Regions from separate parts of the Actinomadura graeca genome, predicted to be linked through region 1. Evidence: riboswitches for the same ligand, from Rfam matches in the RefSeq annotation. Region 1 holds a riboswitch; each other region holds the start of a gene.
The links. Region 1 has a riboswitch for cyclic di-AMP ahead of AGRA3207_RS29110 (C40 family peptidase). Riboswitches for the same ligand answer to the same signal wherever they lie in the genome.
Positions count from the first base shown of each region.

Region 2: linked by a shared signal. The riboswitch ahead of AGRA3207_RS33810 (CHAP domain-containing protein) and the one ahead of AGRA3207_RS29110 (C40 family peptidase) in region 1 are both predicted to bind cyclic di-AMP.
Region 3: linked by a shared signal. The riboswitch ahead of AGRA3207_RS38020 (CHAP domain-containing protein) and the one ahead of AGRA3207_RS29110 (C40 family peptidase) in region 1 are both predicted to bind cyclic di-AMP.
Region 4: linked by a shared signal. The riboswitch ahead of AGRA3207_RS19025 (coiled-coil domain-containing protein) and the one ahead of AGRA3207_RS29110 (C40 family peptidase) in region 1 are both predicted to bind cyclic di-AMP.

Region 1 is NZ_CP059572.1:6,574,169-6,579,252, forward strand. Features, by position in the region: gene AGRA3207_RS29095 (guanyl-specific ribonuclease) at 1-118, opposite strand, end outside; gene AGRA3207_RS29100 (Mut7-C RNAse domain-containing protein) at 397-1,116, shown strand; gene AGRA3207_RS29105 ((deoxy)nucleoside triphosphate pyrophosphohydrolase) at 1,151-1,543, shown strand; gene AGRA3207_RS29110 (C40 family peptidase) at 1,564-2,571, opposite strand; cyclic di-AMP (ydaO/yuaA leader) riboswitch at 2,579-2,712, opposite strand; gene typA (translational GTPase TypA) at 2,907-4,760, shown strand; gene AGRA3207_RS29120 (FHA domain-containing protein) at 5,025-5,084, opposite strand, start outside.
Region 2 is NZ_CP059572.1:7,595,651-7,600,734, reverse strand. Features, by position in the region: gene AGRA3207_RS33815 (C40 family peptidase) at 205-1,182, shown strand; cyclic di-AMP (ydaO/yuaA leader) riboswitch at 1,600-1,790, shown strand; gene AGRA3207_RS33810 (CHAP domain-containing protein) at 2,184-2,942, shown strand; gene AGRA3207_RS33805 (basic secretory family protein) at 2,982-4,283, shown strand; gene AGRA3207_RS33800 (M48 family metallopeptidase) at 4,280-5,084, shown strand, end outside.
Region 3 is NZ_CP059572.1:8,551,511-8,556,594, reverse strand. Features, by position in the region: gene AGRA3207_RS38025 (bifunctional glycosyltransferase/CDP-glycerol:glycerophosphate glycerophosphotransferase) at 1-1,648, opposite strand, end outside; gene AGRA3207_RS38020 (CHAP domain-containing protein) at 1,887-2,630, opposite strand; cyclic di-AMP (ydaO/yuaA leader) riboswitch at 2,642-2,797, opposite strand; gene AGRA3207_RS38015 (SpoIIE family protein phosphatase) at 3,286-5,084, opposite strand, start outside.
Region 4 is NZ_CP059572.1:4,320,699-4,325,782, reverse strand. Features, by position in the region: gene purL (phosphoribosylformylglycinamidine synthase subunit PurL) at 1-522, shown strand, start outside; gene AGRA3207_RS19025 (coiled-coil domain-containing protein) at 664-1,629, opposite strand; cyclic di-AMP (ydaO/yuaA leader) riboswitch at 1,633-1,793, opposite strand; gene AGRA3207_RS19020 (S8 family peptidase) at 1,963-3,129, opposite strand; gene AGRA3207_RS19015 (serine/threonine protein kinase) at 4,946-5,084, opposite strand, start outside.

The DNA of each region.
Region 1 (5,084 bases):
GGACGCCGGTCACGGAGACGGCGGCGGGGGCGGCCGAGGCGGGGGCGGAAGCCGGGCCGAGGAGCCCGGCGGCGAGCAGCGGCGCGATCACGAACATGCGGTAGCGGGGGGAGCTCATAGGGTGAGTGTCGCCCGCGGACCCCCCGCCCGTCACTGCCCGATCCGGCAATTCAGGGGAACTTGCCGACAGTGTCACCGGACGGTCAGCGGGGTTCACCACGTCCGACGTGCTCCGCGCGGTGCCGCTCGGCGGGCAGGACGTCCCGGCCCTGCTGGGCTCCCTGGCCGCCTCGGCGGGACGCCCGGCCGCATAATCCGGAGGGGATCGGGCGGGTCCCGTGTCATGCTGGCGGCGTGGAGCCCGAGATACACATCCGGATCGCCGACGACCTGCTGATGTTCCTGCCCGCCGCCCGGCGCGAGCCCGCGCGCCGGGTGACCTACGACGGGACCTCGACCCTGGGGCACCTCGTGGAGTCGCTCGGCGTGCCGCTGCCCGAGGCCGGCCCGATGACGATCCGCGGCGAGCGGGTCGAGCCGGCGTCCCGTCCCGCGGCCGGGGACGAGGTTCTTGTGGAGGCGGTGCCGCGTCCGCAGCCCGTCCCGCTGGAGCCCGGGCAGGCCGCACCCCGCTTCCTCTTGGACGTCCACCTGGGCACGCTGGCCCGGCGCATGCGCCTCCTCGGCCTCGACACCGCCTACCACAACGACATGGACGACCCGGCGCTGGTCGTCCAGGCCAACGCGGAGCGGCGCGTGCTCCTCACCCAGGACCGCGGCCTGCTCCGCCGCCGCGCCCTGTGGTTCGGCGCGTACGTCCGCGGCTCGCGCCCCGACGACCAGCTCCGCGACCTCCTGGAGCGGTTCGCGCCCGCCCTGGCGCCCTGGACGCGCTGCACCGCCTGCAATGGCCCCCTCGTCCAGGTGGACAAACGCGACATCGAGCGGGACCTGGAGGCGGGCACCCGCCGCAGCTACGACGTCTACGGCCGGTGCGCCGAGTGCGGGCGGGTCTACTGGCGCGGCGCGCACGGCGGCCACCTGGAGGCGATCGTCCGGGACGCGACACGCGTCGTGAACGGAACCGGCCCGGCCCGCGCCACCGTCTCAGAGTGAACGTTGCGGAAGGAAACCCAAGGAGCTGGTGACGATCGACCTCGTCGTGGTGGGTGCCGCGATCATTTCGGACGGACGGCTGCTCAGCGCCCAGCGCGCGGAGCCGCCGCACATGGCCGGCGGATGGGAGCTGCCCGGCGGCAAGGTGGACCCGGGCGAGTCGGACGAGGACGCCCTCGTCCGCGAGTGCCACGAGGAACTCGCCATCAAGGTCCGCCTGGGCCGCCGCATCGGCGGCGACTGGCGCCTGAGCGAACGCAGTCTCCTCAGGGTGTGGACGGCCGAGATAATCCAGGGCAAGCCACGCGCCCTGGAGCACCTCGAACTACGCTGGCTCACCCCCGCCGAGCTCTACGACGTCGACTGGCTCCCCGGGGACCGTCCCGTCATAGAAGAACTGGCCCACTCCCATCCCTGGCACCCCTGACCCGACCCAGGCGGCCGGGATCAACCGATGCGGTTGGCGCCGGCGAAGTCGGAGCGGTCGGAGAGGTTGGAGATCTTCACCACATCGCCGGTCTGCGGGGCGTGCAGGAACTTGCCTCCGCCCAGGTAGATGCCCATGTGGTGGACGCTGCTGCCGAAGTACACCAGGTCGCCGGAGCGCAGGGAGCCGCGGGAGACGCGGTGGCCGAGGGCGAGCAGGTCGCCGGTGTAATGGGGGAGGCCCGGCTTGCCGACCTGGGCGTATGCCCAGACGACGAGGCCGGAACAGTCGAAGGTGCCGGGCCCGGCGGCGGCCCACACGTAGGGGGAGCCGAGCTTGGTGAGCGCCTTGCGGGCCATCTTGGCGGGGAGGCCGGAACCCTTGATCGTCGCCGAAAGGCCGGTGCGGGGGTCCTTGATGTGGGTGGTGGTCAGTTTGTCGAGCCGTTTGGTGACTTCCGTCACCTTGGCCTTGGCGGCGCGGCGGGCGGCCTCGGCCTGGGCGGCGGCCTGGCGGACCTGCGCGGTCTTGGCCTCGGCGGCGCGTCTTGCCTGGTAGGCCTGGTCGATCTGCTTGCGCAGGGCCGCGACGGCCGTGGCCTGATTCTGGGCAAGGTAGGCCCGGTCGGACAGGCCGTCGGTGGAGCCGCCCGTCCCGAAGATCGCGTCGGGCCCGCCGCTCATGTAGTTCGCTGCGGCCAGCCGTCCGAGGCGCTCGCGGGCGGGGGCGGCCTGGGCCTCCAGGGCGGCGGCGGCCTCTGCGGCGGCCTGCTCGTCCTTGCGGGCCCTGCCCAGGTCGACGCGGGTCTTGTTGTACTTCTCGGTGAGCTTCTCGGCCTCGACGTTGAGTTCGCCGAGGCTCTTGCGGAGGCCGCTCTCCGAGGTCGGCAGCGGGTCCGGGGACGGCGCCCCGAACGGCTGCGCCGCGTGCGCGGCGATCGGCGCGGTGGCGCCGAGGGCGATCAGGATGACGGTGGCCGCGGTGGCGGCGGGCGCGCGGCGGCGCCGCCGGTGGGAATCCGGTGCCAAGCCGGTGTTCTCCTCTCCCTGCGCGCCTACCGGGTTAGCTGACGGGTTCGGGCCAGGAGGCGCCCTACGACGTGCGTCGATTCACCCCAGGGATGGTGGGTCCCCGGTTCTCCGCGGTGGGAGACTCGGCGCTCCGGCCGCAGACCCCGGGGGGCGGGGCCTCCAGACGACCGGATCTTGAGGGAGAGTACAAAGGATGGGCAAAGTTGGCCAATCCGAAAACCGTGTGACGGGCGGTACGTCCTACTCGGGCGGGGTCGGGCGCCCGGCCAAGTAGAATGGGGCCTGCCGCGCGTCTGCGGCGACTCCTGAACTCTCACGCAAGGCGAGCCCGCATGCCCATCTCCACGCGAGACGACCTCCGGAACGTCGCGATCGTCGCCCATGTCGACCACGGCAAGACGACGCTGGTCGACGCCATGCTCTGGCAGTCCGGTGCCTTCCGCGAGAACCAGGACGTCGACGACCGCGTCATGGACTCCAACGACCTGGAGCGCGAGAAGGGCATCACCATTCTCGCGAAGAACACCGCCGTCCGGCACAACGGCCTGACGATCAACATCATCGACACCCCCGGCCACGCCGACTTCGGCGGTGAGGTCGAGCGCGGGCTGTCGATGGTGGACGGCGTCGTGCTGCTCGTGGACGCCAGCGAAGGTCCGCTGCCGCAGACCCGGTTCGTCCTGCGCAAGGCCCTCGCCGCGCGGCTGCCGGTGATCCTCGTGGTCAACAAGACCGACCGTCCCGACGCCCGCATCGACGAGGTCGTGGACGAGACGTACGAGCTGTTCATGGACCTCGACGCCGGTGAGGACCAGATCGACTTCCCGATCGTGTACGCCTCCGGCCGCGCCGGGCGGGCCTCGCTGAACAAGCCCGCCGACGGGCAGATGCCCGACAGCGAGGATCTGGAGCCCCTCTTCGGCGTCATCACCGAGACGATCCCGGCGCCGGCCTACGACCCGGACGCGCCGCTCCAGGCGCACGTCACGAACCTGGACGCCTCCAGCTACCTCGGCCGGATCGCGCTGTGCCGCGTGCACGCCGGGACGATCAAGAAGGGCCAGCAGGTCGCCTGGTGCCGGCACGACGGCAGCGTCGAGAAGGTGAAGATCACCGAGCTGCTGATGACGGAGGCGCTCACCCGCAGGCCCGCCGACGAGGCCGGGCCCGGGGACATCATCGCGATCGCCGGCATCCCCGAGATCATGATCGGCGACACGATCGCCGACCCGGACGACCCGCGCCCGCTGCCGCTGATCACCGTGGACGAGCCCGCGATCTCGATGACGATCGGCACCAACACCGGGCCGATGGCGGGCCGCGAGAAGGGCACGAAGGTCACCGCCCGGATGGTCAAGGACCGGATCGACCGGGAGCTGGTCGGCAACGTGTCGATCCGCGTCCTGCCGACCGAGCGCCCGGACGCCTGGGAGGTACAGGGCCGCGGCGAGCTCGCCCTGGCGATCCTCGTCGAGAACATGCGCCGCGAGGGCTACGAGCTGACCGTCGGCAAGCCGCAGGTCGTCACCCGGGAGATCGACGGGAAGAAGCACGAGCCGGTCGAGCGGCTCACCGTCGACATCCCCGAGGAGCACCTGGGCGCGGTCACGCAGCTCCTGGCCGTCCGCAAGGGCCGCATGGAGCACATGACCAACCACGGCACCGGCTGGATCCGGATGGAGTTCCTCGTCCCGGCGCGGGGCCTGATCGGGTTCCGCACCGAGTTCATGACCGAGACGCGCGGCACCGGCATGGCCCACCACGTCTTCGAGGACTACGAGCCCTGGTTCGGCGAGCTGCGCACCCGCCCGTCGGGGTCCCTCGTCGCCGACCGCGCGGGCGCCGCCACCGCCTACGCGATCACGAACCTGCAGGAGCGCGGAACGTTCTTCGTCGGGCCGACCACCGAGGTGTACGAGGGCATGATCGTCGGGGAGAACTCCCGCTCCGACGACATGGACGTCAACATCACCAAGGAGAAGAAGCTGACGAACATGCGGTCCTCGACCGGCGACGAGCTGGAGCGGCTCACCCCGCCGCGGCTGCTGTCGCTGGAGGAGGCCCTGGAGTTCTGCCGTGAGGACGAGTGCGTCGAGGTCACCCCGGCCGCCGTCCGCATCCGCAAGGTCGTCCTGGACGCCAAGGAGCGCGAGCGCACCCGCGCCCGCACCAAGCGCGCCGGCTGACCCGCGGATTAGCCGGGTTCGGGGCGGGCACCACAGAAGACCGAGTCCGGCAGAAGCCAGACGAGCGTTCCGGCGGACCGAGCGCTGCGGCCGACCGCGGCGGCCGAGCCTTCCCGGCCGACCGAGCGCTAGAGGGAGCGGGGGCCGCCCGCACAGGCGGCCCCCGCTTCTCGCCCGCGATTTATGGACGGGCCGAAAACGGCGGCGGTCCGGGGAGATCCCCGGGCCGCCGCCGTCATCGTTCGCTTCGTGCTCCGCTCCGCGTCAGCTGAGCTGGACGGTCCCCGTCACGTCCGCGGCGAGGCGGAGCTGGTCGCCGTCGCG
Region 2 (5,084 bases), 1.0 Mb from region 1:
AAATCACGGAAAGTGGGCGTTCGATGGAGAAGTCAATCAAGATGTGACGTTTCGGTTGTGACGGGTGTTGCCCCTCGCTAGTGTCGTCCGCTGATGTCGTGGACGAGAGGGGCGAATTCGACCGTGGCCAGTGAACTCATCGGGGGCACAGCGCAATCGCGCGATCGGCGGGGTCTCCTCGCGGGTCGGAGCGCGACCCGCCGCATGGTGGCCGTCGCCTGCCTCGCGGCGACGACCTCCTTCGCGTTCCCCCCGGTGGTGGCGCACGCGGCGGCGCCCAAGCCCAGCGCGGGCGAGGTGCGCAAGAAGCTCACCAAGCTCAACGAGCAGGTCGACCAGAACGTCGAGAAGTTCAACAAGGTCAACGAGCAGCTCAAGATCGCCAAGAAGAAGCTCGACGCCGCCAAGCGGTCGAGCCGTGGCGAGGAGGCCGCCTTCGAGCAGCAGCGCTCCAAGATCGCGCAGATGGCGGCGACCGCCTACAAGAACGGCGACTCCACCGACGTGACCGGCTTCGTCGGCAGCAACGACCCGCAGTCCATCCTGGACCAGGCGGCGGTCTTCACGCACCTGTCCCAGGAGCGCGGCTCCCAGCTCACCCAGTTCCTCGCCACCGCCCAGCGGCTGCGCCGCGAGCAGGCGCAGGCCCAGAACGCCTACAACGAGGTGGCGGGCAAGGCCAAGGAGCTGCGGGACAAGAAGAAGGAGCTCGACAAGCAGGTCGAGCAGCAGAAGAAGCTGCTGCGCAAGCTCGGCGTGAGCACGCCGGGCGGCGGTGGCAGCGGCGGCGGTGGTGGCACCGGCGGCTCCTACAACGGCCCGGCCAGCGGCTCCGCCCGCAAGGCGCTCAACTTCGCCTACGCGCAGCTCGGCAAGGCGTACTCCTACGGCGCGGCGGGTCCGAACACCTTCGACTGCTCCGGCCTGACGATGACCGCCTGGGGCGCCGCGGGCGTCAGCATCACCCGCACCACCAACTCGCAGTACGCGGCCACGAAGCGCGTCGACAAGAGCGCCCTCCAGCCCGGCGACCTGGTGTTCTTCAGCGGCCTCGGGCACGTCGGCATGTACGTCGGCGGCGGCAAGATGATCCACGCCCCGCACACCGGCGATGTCGTCAAGATCAGCGACATCACTTCCGGCTACTACCTGTCCAACTACTACGGCGCCGGACGCCCCTGACGCTCCCCCGGAGCGCGTCACGCGCACCTCACCGACAACGGACCAGGCTTTGACCTGGTCCGTTGTTAATTTTGTAGGGGTTTGCCTTCTGATGGGGCTTTGGTACCTTGTCAGCACTCAAGGCGCCCTCCAGGCGCCCGAGTCCCGCGGTGCCCACCAGGCACCACGGCCCCGCGCGGCGCATCCAGCCGCCGCGCCCCGGCGGTGCGATCCACGTGCCGCCTCCCCCCGGCCGGCCCGGCCGACCGTGCGCACGCCGAAGCGTGCATGGCGCTGAGAGTGCGCCACGGCGGCCCACGAGGGCTCCGGCCACGGGCGGGTCCCCACGACGGGGATGCCGCCCTCACAACATCAACGCCGCTCCTTCGCACGCGGGACACAGGGTCCCGCGCCGGGCCCCATCGCGCCCTCAGGATCGCAGCGGCAACGCCGAGTCCGCCACGAGCGGAGCCGGGGACCCAATCGCCGGAGTCCGGGAACCGTCCCGGACGGGCAATCCGGCCCCCGGGGTGAATCGGCGACTCCCGCCGCCCGGCGGGAGCCCGCCGTAGGGCCACTTCCACGCCCGAACCCGTCAGCTAACCCGGTAGGCGTTTGGAAGAAGGAGAGATTTGTCAGGTAACCCTCATCGACACGCCCCGGCATGCCCGGACGCCGGGCGGCCAGTCCGCCGCCGCGTCCCGCACCCGGGCGTTCCACGACAGACCCAGCGGAACGTCGAGACCGACCCAGGCCGGACGGCACCGTCCGCCGGCGCCGTGCGGCGCGTGTAGCCGCCGGCATCGCGGGCGTGGCCGCCCGATGACCGTGCGGCCGCGCCCGCCCGCTCCGCGACGTCCGAGCCGGGAGCGCGACACCCCCTGACCCGTCCCCCAGCGGCGCCCGCCCGGGCGCCCGCACGCCCCCGGGGGCGCATCGCCCTGCCCTCGGGCCTCCCGGGCCGCCTCCGCGCCCGCCCCGTCGGCCGACCGGTGGGCGGCACGGAAGCCAAGGAGACCCCCGTGGCAGGCAAGCACCGCAGACCCCGCCGCACCGCGCCCGCCTGGCGCGCGACCAGCCCCATGATCATCGGCGCCGCCGTGCTCGGCACCGCCGCGGCGACCGCGCAGGCGTCGGTCCTGCCGTTCGGCCCGTCCGCCCCGGCCGCCGCGACCACGCACGCGGCCACCGGCGGGGGCACGAAGACGGCGTCCCTCACCAAGTCCGGACGCGGAGCCGCACGCGGGAAACCCGGCCGCGGAGCACCGCCGTCCACGTCCCGGAAGAAGGCGCGGCCCACCGCCGAGCAGGCCATCGGGCTCGCCCGCTCCCAGGTCGGGATCGCGGAGGACCGGGGCGGCGGGACCAAGTTCCAGCGGTGGTACATGGGCACCTCCCGCGCCGGGGAGACCGTCGGCCGCGACGGCGGCTCGATCGGCTTGTACGGCGACGCCAACTGGTGTGACATGTTCGTCTCCTGGGTCGGCGACCGGCTCGGCTTCAGCTACTCGATGGGCTGGGACGCCTGGACCGTCGCCCACGCCCGCTGGTTCCAGGACCAGGACCGCTGGGGCACCCGGCCGAGGCCCGGCGCCGTCGTCTTCTACGACTGGCGGGGCGGTGGCGCCGTCAGTGGCATCGACCACGTCGGCATGGTGATCCGAACGAACCGCGATGGAACGATCCAGACCGTCGAGGGCAACACCGGCGACGCCGTGAGGGTCAAGACCCGTGCCACGGACAAGGTCGTCGGCTACGGATATCCGGCCTACGCGTCATGACGGCCCGCCCCCACCGGCCCGCTGCATAGGATCGCGCGCATGGAGGACGGTTCCCGCGGGGTGGAACACGCCGCCTCGGACGGCGCTTCCGAGGCGGGCGCCCTCTCACGCCGCAGGCTCCTCGGCCTGGGCGCGGGAGGAGCCGCCCTGCTGGCGGCCGGGACCGCCGGACTGCTCCGCGCGCGCTCTGCCGGTCCCCCGGGGGCCTCTACCAGCGCGACCAGGGCGGCCGGGGCATTCCATCCGGACCTGGCCGGAACCATCCTCGCCAGCCGGGCCCGTGCCGTCGCGGACGGCGACCGCGCGGCGTTCCTGGCCACCGTCGCCTCCGCGCCCCCCGCGTTCCAGGAGGCACAGGCCCGCGTCTACGACAACCTCCGCAAGCTCCCCCTGGAGGGCTGGCGCGAGCGCCTCGTCCGCACGCAGCCCATCGACGGCGACTCGGGCGAGGCCGTCGTCCAGGTGGAGGTCCGCTACAAACTGCGGGACTTCGACCGCGACGAGGTGGCCCGCACCCGCTTCCTGTCCCTCGGCCCCCGCTCCGGCGGCTGGGTGATCGTCGGAGACGGCTCGGCGCACGGGCTCGACGGCGACTCCGACATCTGGGACGGCGGGCCCCTGACCGTCGTCCGCGGCCGGGCGGTCCTGGTCATCGGCGACGCCGCCGGGCTCGACGGCATCGCCGGGCGCCTGGACGCCGCGGTGCCCATCGTCACCGGGATCGTCGGCGGCGGCTGGGCGCGGCGCGCCGTCGCCCTCGTCCCCGCCGCCCCGCGCCTCGCCACCGCCCTCGCCGGGCAGGGGCCCGATCTCGGCGAGGTCGCGGCGCTCGCCACCGTCGTCCCCTCCGCCGGCGGCGGCCGCGGCGAGGACCGCGTCATCGTCTCCCCCGCCACCTTCGGCCGCCTCAACGCCCTCGGCCGGGACGTCGTCCTCACCCACGAGCTCACCCACGTCGCCACCGGAGGGGCCCGCGACCGCACCACCCCGCTGTGGCTGATCGAGGGCTTCGCGGACTACGTCGGCTACTCGCGGGCGAAGGTCGGCGTCCGCTCGGCCGCCCGGGAACTGGCCCGCGAGGTCGCCGCCGGGCGCGTGCCGCCCGCGCTGCCCGGCGCGGACGCGTTCGCCGGGACCTCGCCGGGTCTGTCGCGGGCCTACCAGGAGTCCTGGCTCGCCAGCCGGATGGTCGCCGGCCGGTACGGTGAGGCGACGCTCGTGCGGCTGTACCGGGCCGCCGGGCGCGTCTCCGAGGCGGCCGCGCTGCGGGACGTGCTCGGCCTCACCCGGGACCGCTTCACCGCCCAGTGGCGCGACTACCTGAAGAAGGAGCTCCGTTGAGCCGACGCCCCCGGATCGCGGCCGCGGCCGCCGCCGCCGTGCTGTTCGCCGCGGTCGGCGCCGTGCTGGTGCTCACCACGCCCTGGAACCCGCTGCCCGGGGACGTTCCGGGCGGCCGCGTGAAGGCCGACCCGGCGCTGGACTTCTCCCCCGCCGAGATCGCCCGCTCCCGCGCGTTCGACTCGGCCGTCACCCCGCCCGCCTACGCCGGTCTCCTCACCGGCCTGGTGCTGATCCTCGTCCTCGGCCTCACCCCCCTCGGCTCCCGGTTCATCGCCTGGACGACGGCCAGGGTCCGCCGGTGGCCGCTGCGCGTGACCGTCGCCGCCGTCGCGCTGACGACGCTGCTGCGGCTGGCCGGGCTCCCCTTCGACCTCTGGAGCGAGTCCGTCCTGCGCCGGTACGGGCTGTCCACGCAGAGCCGCCCGGAATGGCTCCTCGACCAGCTCAAGTCCCTCGCCGTCACCTGGGTCATCTACACGATCGCGCTGCTGCTGCTCTACGCCCTGATGCGGCGCTTCCCGCGCTACTGGTGGGCCGGGGCCGCCGCGGCGGGGTCCGTCCTCGTCATCGCCGTGTCGTTCCTCTACCCGGTGGCCGTCGAGCCGGTGTTCAACACGTTCCACAAGCTGCCGCAGGGCCGCCTGCGCAGCGACCTGCTGGCCATGGCCGAACGCGACGGCGTGCCCGTGAAGGACGTGCTGGTCGCCGACGCCTCCCGCCGGACCACGTCGCTGAACGCCTACGTCTCCGGGTTCGGGTCCACGCGGCGGATCGTCCTGTACGACACGCTGCTGAAGT
Region 3 (5,084 bases), 2.0 Mb from region 1:
GAGCGCCGCCCGGGTCGAGGGTGAAGGCCAGGTGGCCGCCCCCGGTGACGTACGAGCGGAGACGGCCGGCCGCGAGCCGCGTCAGCCGGGGCCGTACCGGAAGGGCGACCCCGTCGAGCGGAGGTGATCCCGCGCCGTCGCCGGGCCGGGTGACCAGCTCCTCGCCGTCCACCCGCACTCGGAGCAGGACGTCCCAGACGGGATCGACGAAGCCGACCGGGTGGACGCGGCGCGGGTCGAAGTCGGCCCGCCAGTCCAGCCGCCCTCCGCGGTGCTCGATCCGGGCCCGGGTCCGCCGACGGCGCGACGGACGGCGCCGGTCGCGGAACTCCAGCGTGGCCGCGAGGCGGGAGTCCGGACGTATCCGCTCCAACGGGTTGAGCACGTAGCCGGACATGTGCGCCTTGTCGCCGCGCATCTCCAGTCCCGTGACCGTGTTCGCCGGGCGCAGTTCCCGGAGGGGCCGCTCGTGGAAGCCGAAGTCGGTCACGTCCAGGATCCGGCGGCCCGCCGCCCTTGCCGTCCAGGCGGCCACCCCGTGCGAGGGCGCGGCGCCGTCCGGGGACGGGGCGCCGCCCCAGAGGACCCGCCCGTCCCGCTGCTCCTCCAGATGGACGCGCAGCTCAGGACGTGCGGCCCGGCCGTACTCGGCCGCCGCCAGCGCCCCGGCGTGGTCGCCCTCGCGGGTCAGGTACGCGGCGATGGCCGCCATCGGGTGGGCCGTCTCGAAGGCCCTCGGATCCAGCTCCGCGAGGTAGCGGGCGGCCGAGTCCAGGAGCCGGGCCCGGTGGCCGGGGTCGCGGCCGCGCAGCTCGCGCAGGCAGAGGACCAGGTCGTGGTTGACGAACTTGACGTCCTTCGCCCGTCTCAGATCGTGGGCGCCGCGCAGCGCGAACAGCATGTCGATGCGCCGGTGGACCTCCAGCCGGTCGGCGAAATTGGCGACCTCGGCCCGCCGGCTGGAGATCGACGGCGGGACCTCCCGCTCCTTGACCAGCCAGTGGTAGACCCGGTGGGGGATCAGCGCCGTCCGCCCCGCCGCGAGGTACGCCTCCGCCGTGAACAGCAGGTCCTCGTAGTGGAGCCGCTCGGCGAACCGCAGCCCGTTGTCCTCCAGGAAGGCCCGGCGGTACGCCTTGTTGGTCGACAGCGTGTCGTAGAGGAGGTTGGGCCGCTCGCTCAGCGACCGGTGCACCGCGCTATGCCTGTAGAGCCACGGATACCAGGGGCGGACGCGGTCCTTCCGCCCCTCGGGCACGTCCAGGAAGATCCGCTCGCACAGGCCCGAGACCAGGTCGGCGCCGGTCTCCTCCGCGGCCGAGACGAGGTTGAGGCAGGCGTGCCGGTCCAGCAGGTCGTCGCTGTCGAGGAACATCACGTAGCGGCCGCTCGACCGCTCGATCCCGGTGTTGCGGGGACGGCCGCAGCCCCCCGAGTTGGACGGCAGGTGGACGGCGCGGACCCGTCCCGGGTGCGCGGCGGCCAGCCGGTCGGCCGCCCGCGCGGTCCCGTCGGTGCTCGCGTCGTCGACGATCACCGTCTCGACGCCGCCCAGCGACTGCGCCAGCACCGAGGCGACCGCGCGGGGCAGCCGCCGCTCGTCGTTGTAGGCGATCACCACCACGCTGGCCTCCGGGCGCGCCCGCATGGCCCTCCCCTCCCCGACTCCCCCGTAACCGGGCGGATACGTCAGAGAGTGTGTTTCCCGGAACGCCGCGCAGACGTCCAAGATCAGTCAAAGGGCCTCATTGATTGGCATTACCCGACATGGAGGAAACACCTGGAGGCTCGGGGCGGACAGCCGGAAGGCGCCCGGCGGGGGACCGGGCGCCTTCCGTGGGGGACGCGGGCGCCTCGGGGGAGGGGCGCCCTGCGGCGGGAGCGGGTCAGCCCCGGTAGTCGGGGTAGCCGTAGCCGACGACCTGGGAGGTCTTGCGGACCTTCCGCTTGACGGCGTTGCCGGTGTTGCCCTCGACGGTGTCGATCGTGCCGTCGCCGTTGTCCTTGACGACGAGGCCGACGTGCTGGATGCCGCCGATCCCGCCGGAACGGCCGTCCTTCCAGTCGAAGAACACGACCGCGCCGGGCCGGGCCTTGGTGCCCCAGCGGTCCTCCTTCTTGAACCAGGTGGCGTGCTGGACGGTGTAGGCGTCCCAGCCCATGTCCTTGGCGCCGACCTGCGCGCCGACCCAGGAGACGAACATGTTGCACCACTGGGCGCCGTCGTAGTCGGCGACGGCGCCGCCGTCGCGCCGGGCGGTCTCGGCCGCGTGCGGGGTCGACATGTACCACTTGTGGTACTTGGTCCGACCGTTCTTGCCCTCGCGGATGCCGACCTGCGACTCCGCCATCTTGATCACTTCGGACGGCTTGACGCGGTGGGGGGCCACCTTGAAGCCCTCCCGGCGGGCCTCGGCGGCCGAGAGGCCGGCGGCCTTCGCGGACTTGCCCGAAACGTGCGCGGCGGCCGCGGCGCGGGCCGGGGTCTCGGCGGTCGCGCGGTCACCGGAGAGGGGGTTGAACACCGCCAGCCCGACGGCGCCGGCGAGCACGGCGCCGACGGCGACGCCGACGGCCCGGTCCTCGGGGCTGAGGCTGGTCAGGGACAGTCGATTGAAACGACCGGTCATGCGGGGAATCTCCTTGTCTTCCATGGCGCCTACCGGGTTAGCTGACGGATTCGGGCATGGAAGCAGCCCTACGGCGCGCTCTGAGAGCGCCCCGATTCACCCCTGGAACCTGGGTCCCCGGCTCCGTCCGGTCGTGACGACCGGCACGGACTCGGCCTGGCATCGCGCCGTGCGATGCCGTTGTCGGATGTATCTCTGCGACTGATCTTGACTGGCGCGCATCGTCCTGGCGCGCGTCGCGTGCGTCATCGCTCCGCGACCTGCGGCCGCGCTCGGCGCGACCGGACACAACGCATGGAACGCGTTGGTGATTGGGTAGAAGGTACCAACCATCCCAAGAAAAGCAAACCAGGCACAAAGCACTGTCTTGCCTGCTCAAGAGCCTTCCAAGAGACTCCCAACGCCGCCACCCGGCAGGGTCTTCCCGATCTTTCCGCAGGTCGGCGCGGAAGGGACGTCCGACCAGGCGAAAGCCCTTATGGCACCGGGTTTTCCCCGCACAGCGCGGGTCTCGGATTTTACCTTGACGAGGCTGCGCAACGGCCGGGTAAAGAAAGTCCGGCGCGTGGCGGGCTCCCGGCATCGGCCGGCCGCCCGTGCGTCGGCGTGTCCTGCATCACGCGGGGTCACCGGCCGGGCAGGGCTGTGACCTGCCTCACTCCACGCTGATCGCGAAGAGCGTCGTGTCGTCGGCCGCCCGGTCGTGTTCCATCCGCGCGAGCACCTCGTTCAGGACCAGGTCGGGGCCCGAGGAGCACTCCTGCAGGATCTTCGTGAGCCGCCCGATCCGCTCGTCCAGGTCGGCGTCCCTGCGCTCCACCAGGCCGTCGGTGTAGAGGAAGACCAGGTCGCCCGACTTCAGCCGGGTCTTGACCGTGGCGTACTCCCATCCCGGGACCGCGCCGAGCATCGGGTCCGGCGCCACCTCCATCGGCGCCGCCCGCCCGTCCCGCACCAGGATCGGCGGCGGATGGCCCGCGCACGTCCACTCCAGGACGCGGCGCCGGGGCTCGAAGCGGGCGACGACCGCGGTTCCCGTCGCGGGCGGCTGGATATGGCCGACCAGCTCGTTCAGCCAGCCCACCAGCTTCCCGGGCGGCTGCCCGGTGGAGGCGAGCCCGAGCAGGCCGTTGCGGGTGCGGGCCATCGCCGCGGCCGCCGGCAGCCCGTGCCCGGCGGCGTCCCCGATCGCGAACAGCGCCCGCCCGTCCAGCATCGCGCGGGTCGCGAACCAGTCCCCGCCGATGCGGGCGGTGCTCTCGGCGGCCAGGCTGCGCAGGGCGACCCGCAGGCCCGGCAGGTCCTCCAGCTCGTGCTCGTCCGGCAGGATGGCACGCCGCAGCGTCACCGCCACCCGCCGCTCCTGCGCCGTCTTCGCCCGCTGCTCCAGCATCTGACGGCGGGTCTCGGCCAGCGCCCGCTCCACCCCACGCCGCCGGGTGATGTCCTGCGAGACGATGTTGATCGACACCGGCAGCCCGGAGGCGTCCAGCACCGGCTCGGCGAACACCCACAGGTGCCGGGCCGTGCCGTCCTGGCCGGTGACGCGGTGCTCGGCCTCCACCGGCTCCCGGCGCGAGAACAGCGTCTGGACCGCCTCCTCCACCAGCGGCAGGTCGTCGTCCGCCACGACCTTCGGCAGGTCGTGCGGCATCGGCGGCACCTCGTCGGGGAGCAGCCCGTAGTTGGCGAGCATCTGCGGCGTCCAGTCCGCCTCGCCGGTCGCGAGGTCCCACTCGCCGAAGCCGAGCAGGGCGAGCCGCTCGACCCGCTCCAGCCGCCGCGCCTGCCGGTCCTCCTCCCGGTGGTAGCGCCAGGTCACGCACACGCCGGTGGGCACCGCCACGCAGCGCACGCTCATCCGGGACGTCCGCGAGAGCCCTCCCTGGGCGGTGGAGTGCGTCATCGACCCGCGCTCCAGCCGCGCCCCGGTCTCCAGCACCTCCACATAGGCGTCGAACAGGCCGCTCAGGACCGTCCCGGGGTCGGTCTGCACCAGCCGCAGCCCCGCCAGCTCCTCCGCGCCCCGGCCGAACAGGTCGCGCGCGACCTCGTTGAGCTCGGCGTACAGGAAGTCCACGACCTCCCCGTCCCGGCCGCGGACCGGGACCAGGTGCGCCGCGCCGTCCAGCGTCCCGTCCAGCACGGCCCTGGCCACCGGGTCCTCGGGCAGGCCCGCGATGATCTCCGCGTCCCCCGCGGTGTCCTCGGCCCGGACGCGGCGCAGCACGTCCTCGGCCTTCGACACCACGGCCTGCCGCGCCCCGGCGTCCTCGGCGCGGGGCGCCCCCCGGCCCGCCATGATCGCCCCGATCGGCCCGGCCCCGGCGTCCTCGTCGCGGACGCCGACCACGAGCCCCGCCGCCTCGGCCAGCTCGAGGTCGAGATCGCGCGCCAGCCAGATGAGGTGCTGCAGGGCCTCCCCCGGCGGGACGCCCAGCCGCCGCGCCAGCA
Region 4 (5,084 bases), 2.3 Mb from region 1:
ACCTCCGACGGCGCCACGATCGCGCTCCTCGGTGAGACGCGCGAGGAGTTCGGCGGCTCGGAATGGGCGCACGTGGTCTACGGCCACCTGGGCGGGCTTCCGCCGCTGGTCGACCTGCAGGCCGAGGCGGCGCTGGCGGGCGTCCTCGTCCAGGCGGTCCGGGAGGGGCTGGTCACGGCGGTGCACGACCTGTCGGACGGCGGTCTCTCGCAGACGCTCGTGGAGTCGTGCCTGCGCGGCGGTCTCGGCGCGCGGATCACCCTGCCCGGGGACCCGTTCGTCTCGCTGTTCAGCGAGTCGGTCGCGCGGGCGATGGTGGCGGTGCGGGCGGGCGCCGAGGCGCGCCTGGCGGCGCTGTGCGAGGCGGCGGGCGTCCCGGTCTCCCAGATCGGCGTCGCGGGCGGCGACTCGCTCAGCGTGACGGGCCGGGGCCCGGAGGGCGAGCAGCAGGAGCTCTTCGCGATCCCACTGGCGGAACTCCGCGAGGCGCACGAGCGGATGCTTCCGAGCTACGCCAGCTGACCGAAAAGCACCCGACCCGGGCGAACACCGCCCGGGTCACTGCGCTGTGCCGTCAAGGCCCGCAAGCCCGTCAAGGCCCGCAAGCCCGTCACAAGCCCGCAAGCCCGTCACAAGCCCCTGGCCCGTCCGAAAGCGGGCGGGTCAGAACACCGAGACGTGCACGTGGTCGTAGTGGTTGGCGGTCACGCCGCCGCGGTTCTCCATGCTGCGCCAGCCGGGACTGCGCAGGTCGTAGATGCGCTGCCGCCAGATGATGTACTTGATGCCGAGGGCGCTGGCGTGCGCGATGGCGTAGGCGGCGGTGCGGTCGCCGAGGGACTGGGCGCTGCCCGTGGCCATCTGGCCGCCGGTCGTGACCATGAAGTCGCAGGCGTGGCCGGTGCCGTGGTCCTGCGGGTCCCCGGTGCTGCGGACGCAGCCGATCGTCGGGAACGGCCCCATCTCCAGGTCGAGGGTGTTCTTGACCTTCAGCATGCGGGGGGTCACGCCGCCCATCCCGACGCTCGGGGACTCGGGCTTGTACTTCTTGACCAGGGCCCTGATGCGGTTCTTCTCCGCGAGCAGGTCCTTGATCTCCTTCTGCAGCGCGGAGATCTTCTGCTGGGCCTGCCTGCGGGCCTGGTCCTGCTGGGAGACCAGCGACTGGATCTGCTCGACCTTCGCCGCCTTGTTCTGCGCGAGGTGGCTGACCAGGGTGACGTTGCTCAGCAGCTCCGACGGGTTGTCGCTCGCCATGATCGACACCGTGGGGTCCTGGCCGTTCATCATGTACTGGGACGCGGCCATCTGCGCGACGAGACCGCGGGCCTCGTTGAGGTCGCTCTGCAGGACCCTGGACTTGTCCAGCGCCTGCTTCGCCGCGTACTGGGCGTCCTTCAGCTTGGCGAGGTCACCGCCGTACGCCTTGTCGAGCTTCTCGATCTGGGCGTTGAGCTTGCTGAACTTGCTGCTGTCTCCCGGGTCCGCGGCGAGGGCGTTCGCGGACGCGAGGGCCGCGAAGGGGGCCGCGGACGCGGACGGGACCGCCCCGCCGGCCAGCGGCACGGCCGCCACGGCGGCCGTGAGGGCCATGGCGGCGCGCCGGAGGGTGGAGGTGGGGGTCTCCACGTCTTCTCCTCTCCTCGTTGGCCTACCGGGTTAGCTGACGGGTTCGGGCTGGAGTGCGCCCTATCACCGACCTTCCGGTCCGCGAATTCACCCCGGCCGGGTCGTCCCGGCTGGTGGGTCCCCGGTTCCCGGGCTCGCGCCGCGGGATTCGGCCCGTCCGTCCGGCGCGTCCGGTGCGGCCGGACGTGGTCGCCGGGCGGGCTGTGAATCGAACATCGATCGGGACCGTCCGTTGCCTCGCCAAGATTAGACCCCAGCGGCGCGTAGGGCGGGCCCGAAGCCCGGAAAGCCCGGCCCCCTTGCTGGGAGCCGGGCCATCCTATGTGACACGAATCACAACTTGCCCTTGTAGAGCAACCTGTTCGCCTGCCCGCGCAGGCGTCCGAGGGCGTTCTTGGTGGAGTTGTCGTTCAGCCACTTCTGAACCGTCGGGAAGGTGGCCCCGCGGTGGGTGGTCAGGTAGAGCGCCGCGACACCGCTCACGTAGGGCGTGGCCATCGACGTCCCGTTGAGGGTCTTGGTCCCGCCTCCGGGCCAGGTGGAGACGACGCCGTACCCGGGTGCGCTGATGTCCACGCACTTGCCCCAGTTGGAGAAGTCGGCGCGGTTGTCGTAGACGGTCGTCGCGCCGACCGTCATGACCCAGCCGGCGCTGGCGGGCGAGACGCGGCAGGCGTCGATGTTGTCGTTGCCGGCGGCGACGGACACGAACACGCCCGACTTGGACAGGTTCGTGACCGCGGTGTTCAGCGCCGCGGACTTCGGCCCGCCGACCGACATGTTCGCGACGGCGGGCTTCGCGGCGTGGGTGCGCAGCCACTGCGCCGCGGCGACGAGGTTGGACATCGCGCCGCTGCCGTCGCAGCCGAGGACGCGCAGCGCCCGCAGCTTGACGTTCTTGGCGACACCGTAGGTCTTGGCCCCGATGATGCCCGCGACGTGCGTCCCGTGCCCGTTGCAGTCGTTGCCGTCCGGGTACTCGCTCGCCTTCCACGCGATGGCCGCGCGTCCGCCGAACTCCTTGTGCCCGACGGAGAGGCCGGTGTCGATGACGTACGCCGTCACACCTGTGCCGGTGGCGCTGTAGGAGTAGGTCTTCGACAGCTTCCGGCCGCGCTGGTCGATGCGGTCCAGGCCCCACGGCAGCGGTGCGCGCTGGGTGGTCGCGACCTTCACGACCTGGTCCTGCTCGATCGCGGCGACGCGCCTGTCACGGCGCAGCTTGTCGAGCTGGCCGCCGGTGAGCCGCGCGGCGAACCCGTTCAGGACGCCGTCGAACCGCTGGACGCCGGCCGCGCTCACGTTCTTCGCGGCGGCGTCGGTGGACGCGCCGTCCTTCAGCGTGACGATGTACCGGCCGGGCAGCGGGGTGCCCTCGGCCGCCGTCACCTGGACGGGCGCCGGGGACGGGTCGGCGGCGAGGACCGGGAACGCCGCCGCGCCGCCCACGCATGTCGCGACCGCGCCGGCCAGCAGGAGCCTTCGGTGGACAGCCCGCAAGGCGTCTCCTTCTGTCGAGGGGACCCGCGCAAGGCGGTGCCCCCGTCGGGGGGATGGGGGGTGCGGGGGAGGCCGAGACATCGACCGAAGGGAACCTTAGCGGATGTGTACAGAAATAGACGGCTAAATTGGTCACCGATATCGGCCATGGCACCCGATTGTGATCTCCGGAAGTCCACTGAACCGTTACTGATTCGTCATTTTCGGAGTCGGCGCACCACCACCGGACCTCGACCTTCGGCCCCGTCCACCGACCGACGGAGTTGCGTTTCACAGTCGTCCTGCGGCCGGGACCGGTCGCGGCTACCGAAGCCGTTGAACCATGACCGGGACGATGCTTCTCGCTGGCCGACACGACACACCCAGGGCGCGGTTCTCCGAAGCCCGACCGCCACCCCCACAACCCGCCCGCGACACGCCTCCGTACGCCGCGCACACACCCTGCACGCCCCCCGTCCGCGACGCGCCGACGCCCACTCCTCGCACCCACCACACACCCCCGCCTGCGACGCGCACCGACTCCGCACACACGCGGCCGCCACTCACGGCCACCCCCGCAAGCGTTTCCGCACACCGCACGCATCCGCCCAACACACCCATCCGTCAGCAACGCGCGCCCGTTCCCACACGCTCGCGTTAGCGACGCGCGTCCGTCCCATGCACGTGCGCCTGCCAGCCGCATCCGGCCCCATGAGCACCTCTGAGTGCTGCGTGCCTGCCCCGTGCGCGCCTCTGTCCAGCACCCGAGTCCGACTGACACGCGCTCCATCCGCGAGAGGCACCCTCCCTGCACGGCGCATGTCGCATCCCTTAAGCACCCCGTGCGCTGCGCGCATCCGTTCCGAGGGCACACGCGGCCCGCCACGCGCATCCGCTTGCGACGCGCGCCCGCATTCCACAAGCCTCCGTCTGTGACGCGCATCCGTCTGCTACACGCCTGTCTGTGACGCCCCGCGCGCTGCGACCCCTACCCGCATCCGGCTCCGTAAGCGCCTCTATGTGCTGCGCGCATCCGTCCGGCAGACGCATCCACCTGCGCCGCGCGTGCGTGCCCCCGTCCGTCACGCGCATCCGTCACGCGCATCCGTCCGTCACGCGCATCCGTCCGGCAGACGCATCCATTTGCGCCGCGCGTGCGTCTGCCATACGCCTTCGACGCCGAAAGACATCCGAGCTACGGCGCGTGCGGTCGCTCGTCGCATCCCGCCTCCGTGAACGCCTCCGCCGTGCGTGCCTCGGCGCGTGCGTGCACCCGCCCGGCAGGCGCATCCGTTTGCGGCGCGTGCCCGTCTTCCATGCGCCTCCGTCTGCGACGCCGCGCGTACGGGAGCTACTCGCATCCGGCTTCGTAGGCGCTTCCGTGCGCTGCGTGCATCCGCCCGGTGGGCGTATTCGTCCGGCACACGCCTCCGTCTGCGACGTGCATATGCCCGTGGGCGCATCCGTCCGGCACGTGCATCCGTCTGCCTCGCGCCTCCGTCTGAGAGAGGCATTCGCCCCCGCGTGCGGCCGCTAGACGTATTCGGTTCCTTAAGGGTCTTCGGCCGCTATGTGCCTCTGTCCGCGACGCGCGTGCGGCCTCGTTGCGCATCTGGCCGCCACCAGCACCCGTTCGCGATGCGCAACTAGTCAGTGCGTGCGCTCCGCCCTTTGCGCTTCGTTCGGCAGGCGCATCCGGCTCGTGTGCGCATGCGGCCGCTCCGCATGTCCGGCCGGTGCGGGAGGCGTGTTTGTCGTTGCGTGCACCGGGCCGTGCACTTGGGGCGGATGCGTGAGGGGATCCGGCCCCCGGAGAGCGGTGAGCTTAGGGGTGTGTTCAGCCGCGGCTGAGTCGTCCGGAGTAGCCCAGTTGTGTCCCCGGTTTGCTCCAGCTGTACTGCAACGTCCCGTCCGGCTGGCGTGTCACGCGCACGGTTCCGTTGGTGCATGGCTTCGGGACGATCAGGTTCATGTTC